One region of the Isoptericola jiangsuensis genome, then DNA from elsewhere that is predicted to be linked to it. Evidence: predicted binding sites of a transcription regulator. Region 1 holds the regulator's gene; the other holds the start of a gene.
The links. Region 1 encodes LexA, which represses DNA repair genes until DNA is damaged. Its sites were predicted from a motif close to TCGAACANNTGTTCGA; they were not measured.
Positions count from the first base shown of each region.

Region 2: a site for LexA is predicted at 1,678-1,693, ahead of uvrA (excinuclease ABC subunit UvrA). Genes of this name have one in related genera too.

Region 1 is NZ_PDJJ01000001.1:1,636,946-1,641,217, forward strand. It holds gene ATJ88_RS07420 (ATP-dependent DNA helicase) at 1-1,681, shown strand, start outside; gene ATJ88_RS07425 (L-lactate dehydrogenase) at 1,692-2,651, shown strand; gene lexA (transcriptional repressor LexA) at 2,749-3,474, opposite strand; gene ATJ88_RS07435 (LysM peptidoglycan-binding domain-containing protein) at 3,735-4,076, shown strand; gene nrdR (transcriptional regulator NrdR) at 4,181-4,272, shown strand, end outside.
Region 2 is NZ_PDJJ01000001.1:1,975,031-1,979,302, reverse strand. It holds gene uvrA (excinuclease ABC subunit UvrA) at 1-1,648, opposite strand, end outside; gene ATJ88_RS08925 (YciI family protein) at 1,767-2,060, shown strand; gene ATJ88_RS08920 (TerC family protein) at 2,063-3,073, opposite strand; gene ATJ88_RS08915 (TerC family protein) at 3,070-4,074, opposite strand.

The DNA of each region.
Region 1 (4,272 bases):
GGGCTGGCACAACTACCTGTGCCTCCACAAGGTCGCCGGGGGCTACCCGGACGCCGACGCCACGCTGTTCGACCTCGACCCCGACCCGGGCCCGGGGGAGGGCTCCGCCGCGGAGCAGCACCCCGCCCCCGGGGCGGGTGACGGCGGCGCGGCACGCCTCGCCGACCACGTCCGCCGCCTGCACGCCTGGGCGCAGGAGTCCGACACGGGCGACCGGGACGACCTGGTCCCCGGCGTCCCCGACAAGGCGTGGCGGCAGGTGTCGGTGACCTCCCTGGAGTGCCTGGGGCAGCGGTGCCCCCTCGTCGACGACTGCTTCGCCGAGCACGCCCGGCAGCAGGCGCGCGAGGCCGACGTCGTCGTCACCAACCACGCGATGCTCGGCATCGCGGCGTCGGGCAACCCGAACGTGCTGCCCGAGCACGCGGTGCTGGTCGTCGACGAGGCCCACGAGCTGACCGACCGCATCACGTCGTCGGCGACGGTCGACCTGTCCGGTGGCACCGTCGAGCACGCGGCACGGCTCACGCGCCGCCACGGCGGGGTCGCGACCGAGGACCTCGACACCGCCGCCCAGTCGCTCGCGCACCTGCTCACCCAGGTCCCCGCCGAGCGTTTCCCGCTCGGCCTGCCCGACGACCTGCGCACCGCCGTGGGCGCGGTGCGCGACGAGGCCCGCGCCCTGCTCACGGCCCTCAAGCCGGAGGCGAACGCGGAGCCCGACCCGGGCGTGAAGATGGCGCAGTCCGCGATGCTGCAGCTCTTCGAGGTGGCCGAGCGCATGACCGCACAGGACACCTCCGCCGACGTGCTGTGGTGCTCGCGTCCGCCCGCCGACGCCGCGTGGGGCGACGGGATCGCGCGGCTCCACGCGGCACCCCTCGCCGTGGCGGGACTCGTGCGCGACCAGCTCCTCGGGGAGCGCACCGCCGTGCTCACCTCCGCGACGCTCGCGCTCGGCGGCAGCTTCGACCCCGTCGCACGCTCCCTCGGCCTGGGCGCGGCCGCGCAGGACAGCTCCTGGCGCGGCCTCGACGTCGGCAGCCCCTTCGACTACCCGCGCCAGGGGATCTGCTACGTCGCCAAGCACCTGCCCGCGCCCGGGCGCGAGCCGACCACCGAGGCCCAGCTCGACGAGATCGCGGGCCTGATCGAGGCGGCCGGCGGGCGGACGCTGGGCCTGTTCTCGTCGCGCCGCGCCGCCACCGCCGCCGCCGAGGCGATGCGGGCACGGCTCGACCTGCCCGTCCTGTGCCAGGGCGACGACCAGCTGCCGAGCCTCGTGCGGACGTTCGCCGAGGACCCGGCGACCTCGCTGTTCGGCACCCTGTCGCTGTGGCAGGGGGTCGACGTGCCCGGCGACTCCTGCCGCCTCGTCATCATCGACCGCATCCCGTTCCCGCGGCCCGACGACCCCGTCAAGGCCGCCCGCGCCCGCGCCGTGGAGGAGGCGGGCGGCAACGGGTTCATGCAGGTCGCCGCGCAGCACGCGGCGCTGCTGCTCGCGCAGGGCGCGGGCCGGCTCGTGCGCACGGCGACGGACCGGGGTGTCGTCGCCGTCCTCGACCCGCGGCTGGTGACCGCCCGCTACGGCACGTTCCTGGTGCGGTCCATGCCGGACTTCTGGCGGACCACCGACCAAGGTGTGGTCCGGGCTGCGTTGCGTCGGCTGGACGTCTAGGTTGGGCCCCGTGAACGCACCTCGTCGGACGTCCAAGCTCGCCATCGTCGGGGCCGGGGCCGTGGGCTCCACCCTCGCCTACGCCGCGCTCGCGCGGGGTACCGCCCGGACCGTCGCCCTCATGGACGTCGACCGGTCCAAGGTCGAGGCGGAGGTCCTGGACCTGCGCCACGGCGGCATGTTCGTCCCGCAGGCGGAGGTCATCGGCTCCGACGACGTCGAGGTGGTGCGCGGCGCCGACGTCGTCGTCGTGACGGCGGGCGCCAAGCAGAAGCCCGGCCAGACGCGTCTCGACCTGGCCGAGGCGACGATCGCCCTGACGCGCAAGATCCTGCCCGGGCTCGTCGAGGTCGCCCCCGACGCGACGTTCCTCCTGGTGACCAACCCGGTGGACGTCGTGACGTACGCGGCGCAGAAGATCTCCGGTCTCCCGCCCGAGCGGGTCTTCGGGTCAGGGACCGTGCTCGACTCCTCGCGCCTGCGCGCCGCCATCGCGGAGCACTGCGGCGTCGCGGTGGGCAACGTCCACGCCTACGTCGGCGGCGAGCACGGCGACTCCGAGATCGCGCTGTGGAGCTCGGCGACCATCGCGGGCGTGCCGCTGCTCGACTGGAAGAGCCTGCCCGGCCGGCCGCCGCTGGACGCTGCGGCCCGCGAGGGTATCGCCCGGGACGTCGTGGAGTCGGCCTACCGCGTGATCGCGGGCAAGGGAGCGACCAACTACGCGGTGGGCCTCGCCGTCACGCGGATCGTGGAGGCGGTCCTCAACGACGAGCACCGCGTCATGCCGGTCTCGACCCGGCTCGACGACTTCTACGGCATCGACGACGTCTGCCTGTCCCTGCCGACCCTGGTCGACTCGCGCGGTGCCACGACGGTGGTGCCGATCCCGCTGTCGGACTCCGAGCTCGTGGGAATGCGTGCGTCCGCGTCGAGCGTCAAGGCGGTCCAGCAGCGCTTCGGCCTCTGACCGCGACGCGTCCGCGTCGCGGCCGGCAGGTCGCAGGAAGGGCGAAGGGGCGGGACGTCGATGACGTCCCGCCCCTTCGCGCGTGCGGGCCCGGTCCTCAGAGGCTGCGCAGCACCGCGACGACCCGCCCGAGCACCGTCGCCTCGTCGCCGAGGATCGGGTCGTAGGCGGGGTTCTGCGGCATGAGCCAGGTGTGCCCACCGTTCTGCTTGAACGTCTTGACCGTCGCCTCGCCGTCGATCATCGCGGCGACGATCTCGCCCTGCTCCGCGACGTTCTGGCGCCGCACGACGACCCAGTCGCCGTCGCAGATCGCGGCGTCCACCATCGAGTCGCCGCTGACCTTGAGCAGGAACAGCTCGCCGTCGCCCACGACCTGGCGGGGCAGCGGGAAGACGTCCTCGACGACCTGCTCGGCCAGGATCGGCCCGCCGGCGGCGATCCGGCCGACCACGGGCACGTAGGTCGCGGCGGGCACGGTCGCGTCCTCGCCGTCGGGCGTCGGCGCGGCGAGGGGACCGGGTGCGGCGGCGTCGGGCACGTCGACGACCTCCATCGCGCGCGGACGGTTCGGGTCCCGCCGCAGGTACCCCTTGCGCTCGAGCGTGGTGAGCTGGTGCTTGACCGACGACGGGCTGGACAGGCCGACGGCCTCACCGATCTCGCGCATGGTCGGCGGGTAGCCGCGGGTCTCGACCGAGGTGCGGATCGTCTCCAGGACGCCCCGCTGGCGCGGCGTGAGCCGCTGCCCGCCGCCGAGCAGCTCCGACACCGGTGCCACGGCGCCCTCGGGGGCCGGGGAGGGCCCGTGTCGCGTCGTCATGCTGTCTCCCGTCGTCGTGCGTGGTCGTCGGCCCGGCGCCGGTGCCGGAACGGCCGAGCCGCCGTGCCGTGCGGAAACCGACAAACGTGCCATCGCGCTGGGTCCAGGGTAGGGCAGGTCGGGGTCGACATCAAACACGTGTTCGAGATCTCTCGACTCGTGTCGCCGCCGCGTGGTACAACGGGAACACCTGTTCGAACGAACAGGTGTACGACGCACAGGTGTTCGAGCGGCCCCAGCGGCCACGAGGGGGAGTTGAGATGTCGACGATCACCGCAGTCCCGCAGGGCGACCTCGGTCCGCTGGGGCTCGACGGGCTCCGGCTCACCGTCCGGGGACGGGTCGTGCTCGTCCTGCTCGCGCTGCTGGCGGTGGCCGGGGGCCTGCTCGGCGGCGTCCAGGCGGTTGCCGGCACGGAGACGGTCCGGGTCGAGGTTGACCTCCACACCGTCGCACCCGGGGAGACGCTGTGGGGGTTCGCCCGCACGCTCGTCGAGCCGGGGGAGGACGTGCGGGACGTCGTCGCCGAGCTCAAGGCCCTCAACGGGATGCGGACGTCGGAGCTGCGGGTGGGTCAGGTCGTCGCGCTGCCCGCCGACTGACGGCGGTGCCCACCGGCGGGCGGTGTTGCACGCGCCGGTGCATCCCGCATACGTTCGTCGGGCAGCCGGGCACGGGTCCGGCACCGACCGCAGGAGAACCTCGGATGCACTGCCCGTTCTGCCGCCACGCCGACTCGCGCGTCGTCGACTCCCGCACCTCGGACGACGGCTCGTCGATCCGCCGCCGGCGGCAGTG
Region 2 (4,272 bases), 340 kb from region 1:
CGACGACGATGAGGGTGTTGCCCATGTCCCGCAGGCGCGTGAGGGTGTCGATGAGGCGCCGGTTGTCCCGCTGGTGCAGGCCGATGCTCGGCTCGTCGAGGACGTACAGCACGCCCACGAGGCCCGAGCCGATCTGGGTGGCGAGCCGGATGCGCTGCGCCTCGCCGCCGGACAGCGTGCCCGCGGCGCGCTCGAGGGTCAGGTAGTGCAGGCCGACGTCGAGCAGGAACCCGAGGCGGGCGTGGATCTCCTTGAGCACCTCGCCCGCGATCGCGGCCTCGCGCGGACCCAGGTCGAGGGCGTCGAGGTACTGCTTCGACTCGGCGATCGGCAGCCGGCAGACGTCCCAGATCGACTTGTCGCCGACCTTCACCGCGAGCACCTCGGGCTTGAGTCGCGCCCCCCGGCACACCGGGCAGGGCACCTCGCGCATGAACGCCTCGTACCGGTCCTTCGACCAGTCGGACTCCGTCTCGCCGTGCCGACGCTCGAGGAACGTGATCGCGCCCTCGAACCCGGTGGAGTACTGCCGTTCGCGGCCCCACCGGTTGCGGTACTTCACGTGCACCTCGTGGTTGCGGCCGTGCAGCACCGCGTCCCGGGCCCGCTGCGGCAGCGCGCGCCACGGCACGTCGAGGGAGAACTTCATCTCGTCGGCGAGCGCCGACAGGACGCGCTCGAAGTACTCGGACGAGGTCTGCGCCCAGGGTGCCACCGCGCCCTCGCGCAGCGTCTTCTCCACGTCGGGCACGACGAGGTCCGGGTCGACCTCGAGCCGGAACCCGATGCCGGTGCACTCCGGGCAGGCGCCGTACGGCGCGTTGAAGGAGAACGTGCGCGGCTCGATCTCGTCGAGGCTCAGCGGGTGGTCGTTGGGGCAGGACCGCTTCTCGGAGTACTTGCGGACCCGGTCGAGGTCGTCGATGTCGGCGTCGACGAGCTCGATCATCACCAGTCCGCCCGCCAGGCCCAGCGCCGTCTCCACGGAGTCGGTGAGGCGCCGGCGCACGGTGTCGCGCGCGACCAGTCGGTCGACGACGACCTCGATGTCGTGCTTGAGCTTGCGCTCCAGGGTGGGCGGGGACGCGAGCTGCACGACCTCGCCGTCGACCCGCGCACGGGCGAAGCCCTGCGTCTGCAGCTCGGCGAAGAGCTCGGTGTACTCCCCCTTGCGCCCGCGGACGACCGGGGCGAGCACCTGGTAGCGGGTGCCCTCCGGCAGCTCCAGGACCTTGTCGACGATCTGCTGCGGGGTCTGGGCGCGCACCGGCTCGTCGCAGACCGGGCAGTGCTGCGTCCCGGCGCGCGCGAAGAGCAGGCGCAGGTAGTCGTACACCTCGGTGATGGTGCCGACGGTGGACCGCGGGTTGCGGTTCGTCGACTTCTGGTCGATCGACACCGCGGGGCTGAGACCCTCGATGAAGTCGACGTCGGGCTTGTCCATCTGGCCGAGGAACTGCCGGGCGTACGCCGACAGGGACTCGACGTAGCGCCGCTGCCCCTCGGCGAAGATGGTGTCGAACGCCAGCGAGGACTTCCCCGACCCGGACAGCCCCGTGAACACGACCAGACGGTCGCGCGGGAGGTCGAGGTCGACGTTGCGGAGGTTGTGCTCGCGGGCACCGGAGACGACGAGGCGGTTGCTCACCGCAGCATCGTACGGCGCCCGGCCGACATTCGTACAGGTGTTCTACGACACGTCCCGGTCCGGTCCCCGCCGTCGGACGCCCGGCCCGGCCGACGGACCGGCGTGCTTGGATGCCGCCATGGCCACCTTCGCCGTCACCTACGTCTACCGTCCCGACGCCGCGGCCCTGGACGCCGTGCGTCCCGAGCACCGCGCCTTCCTCGGCGAGCTCCACGCCCGCGGGGTCGTGCGCGTGTCGGGCCCGCTGCCCGCGACCGCCGACGCACCCGGGGGCGCCCTGCTCGTCGTCGAGGCCGACGACGAGCAGGGCGCTCTGGCGGTGCTCGCGGACGACCCGTTCCGGCGCGCGGACCTGATCGCCGACCGGTCGGTGCGCGAGTGGCTGCCCGTGATCGGCGGCTTCGCCGCCTGACGTCAGGAGTCGGCGGGCTCCTGGGTGCCGGCACCGGCGTGGGCCCGCCCGCGCGTGCGCAGCAGGCTCGCCACCGTGGCGATCGCGAGCGAGCCGATGATGACGCCGAGCGACAGCCAGATCGGGATCTCGGGTGCCCACGCCACGTGCTCGCCGCCGTTGATGAACGGCACCTCGTTGGTGTGCAGCGCCTCGAGCACGAGCTTGACGCCGATGAACCCGAGGATGAACGCCAGCGCGACGGGCAGGTAGACCAGCCGCTCCAGCAGGCCGCCGAGGAGGAAGTAGAGCTGGCGCAGGCCCATCAGCGCGAACAGGTTGGTCGCGAAGACGATGAACGGGTCCTGCGTCAGCCCGAAGATCGCCGGGATCGAGTCGAGCGCGAACAGCAGGTCCGTCGTGCCGATCGCCACGAAGACGACCAGCATCGGGGTCCACAGCCGGCGCCCGTCGACCACGGTGCGGATCTTGGCGCCGTCGTAGCCGTCGCTGACCGGCAGCACCCGCCGCAGCCCGCGGATCGCGACGTTCTCCTTGAACTCCTCGTCCTCGTCGCCCCCGGACACCAGCTTGATCGCGGTGTACACGAGGAACGCGCCGAAGAAGTAGAAGATCCACGTGAACTGCTCGATGAGCGCGGCTCCCGCGAGGATGAACGCCCCGCGGAGCACCAGCGCGATGATGATGCCCACCATGAGTACCTTCTGCTGGTGCTCCCGCGGCACGGCGAACCGGCTCATGATGATGACGAACACGAACAGGTTGTCGACGCTGAGGGAGTACTCGGTGAGCCAGCCCGCGTAGAACTCCCCGGCGGGCTGGATCCCGCCGACCCACCACACGATCAGCCCGTACACGAGCGCGAGGCCGACGTAGACTGCCACCCACGTGCCCGCCTCCTTCATGGAGGGGACGTGCGGCCGCCGACCGACGATGACGAGGTCGGCGACCAGCACCAGGCCCATGACGGCGAGGGAGACCGCCTCGAACCAGTAGGGCAGCTCGTGGGTCATGCGTCCTCCGGTCCCGACCCCGCGGTCACGCGGCGGTCACGACGTGTCTTGAGCAGCGAGGCCACCGTGGTGATCGTCAGGGTCACGACGATGAAGGACAGCGACAGCGTCGTGGAGATCTCCGGGATCGCCTCGACGTGCTCGCCGCCGTTGATGAACGGCACCTCGTTGGTGTGCAGGGCGTGGATCACCAGCTTGACGCCGATGAAGCCCAGGATGGCCGCCAGGCCGTAGTTGAGGTAGACCAGCCGGTCGAGCAGTCCGTCGACCAGGAAGTAGAGCTGACGCAGGCCCAGCAGGGAGAACGCGTTGGCGGTGAACACCAGGAAGGTCTCCTGCGTGAGTCCGAAGATCGCGGGGATCGAGTCGACCGCGAACAGCAGGTCGGCGCTGCCGATGGCGATCATGACGATGAGCATCGGCGTGATGTAGCGCTTGCCGTCGATCTTCGTCGTCATGTGGTGGTCGACGTAGTCGTCGGTCGTCGGGAAGATCCGGCGGGTCAGCCGCAGGACGCCGTTCTCCTGGAACTCGTCGTCGTGGTCGGTCCCGGAGCGCGCCTGCGCGATCGCCGTCCAGATGAGGAAGGCGCCGAAGACGTAGAAGATCCACGCGAAGTTCGCGATGAGCGCGGCACCGGCGAGGATGAACACGGTGCGCAGCACGAGCGCGATGGTGATGCCGATGAGCAGCACCCGCTGCTGGTGCTCCCGCGGGACGCGGAAGCTCGTCATGATCAGGACGAACACGAACAGGTTGTCGACGCTCAACGACTTCTCGGTGATGTACCCGGCGAAGTACTCACCGCCGTACGTCGGGCCCCAGACGGCCATGACGATGAAGCCGAACACGACGGCGACGAGCACGTAGGCGAGCGACCACCAGGCCGACTCCTTGAGGGTCGGCGCGTGCGGGGTGCGCACGTGGCCGACGTAGTCGACGGCGAGCATCGCCAGGATGATGGCGACGGTGACGATCCAGACCCAGGGGGCGACATCCATGCGAGTGTCCTCCGGTACGCAGCACTGTGACCGAAGGTCTCTTCCGCCAGGCACCGTCACGGGCACGCGCGAGAAGCGCGGGCCGGAGGTTGCAGGGCCGATGGCGCCGGGCCGACGACTGCGCCGACCGTGATGACGACGTCACCGCGGAGGAATACTCCCCTTCACGAACGAGGTGTCAGCATACGGCACACCACG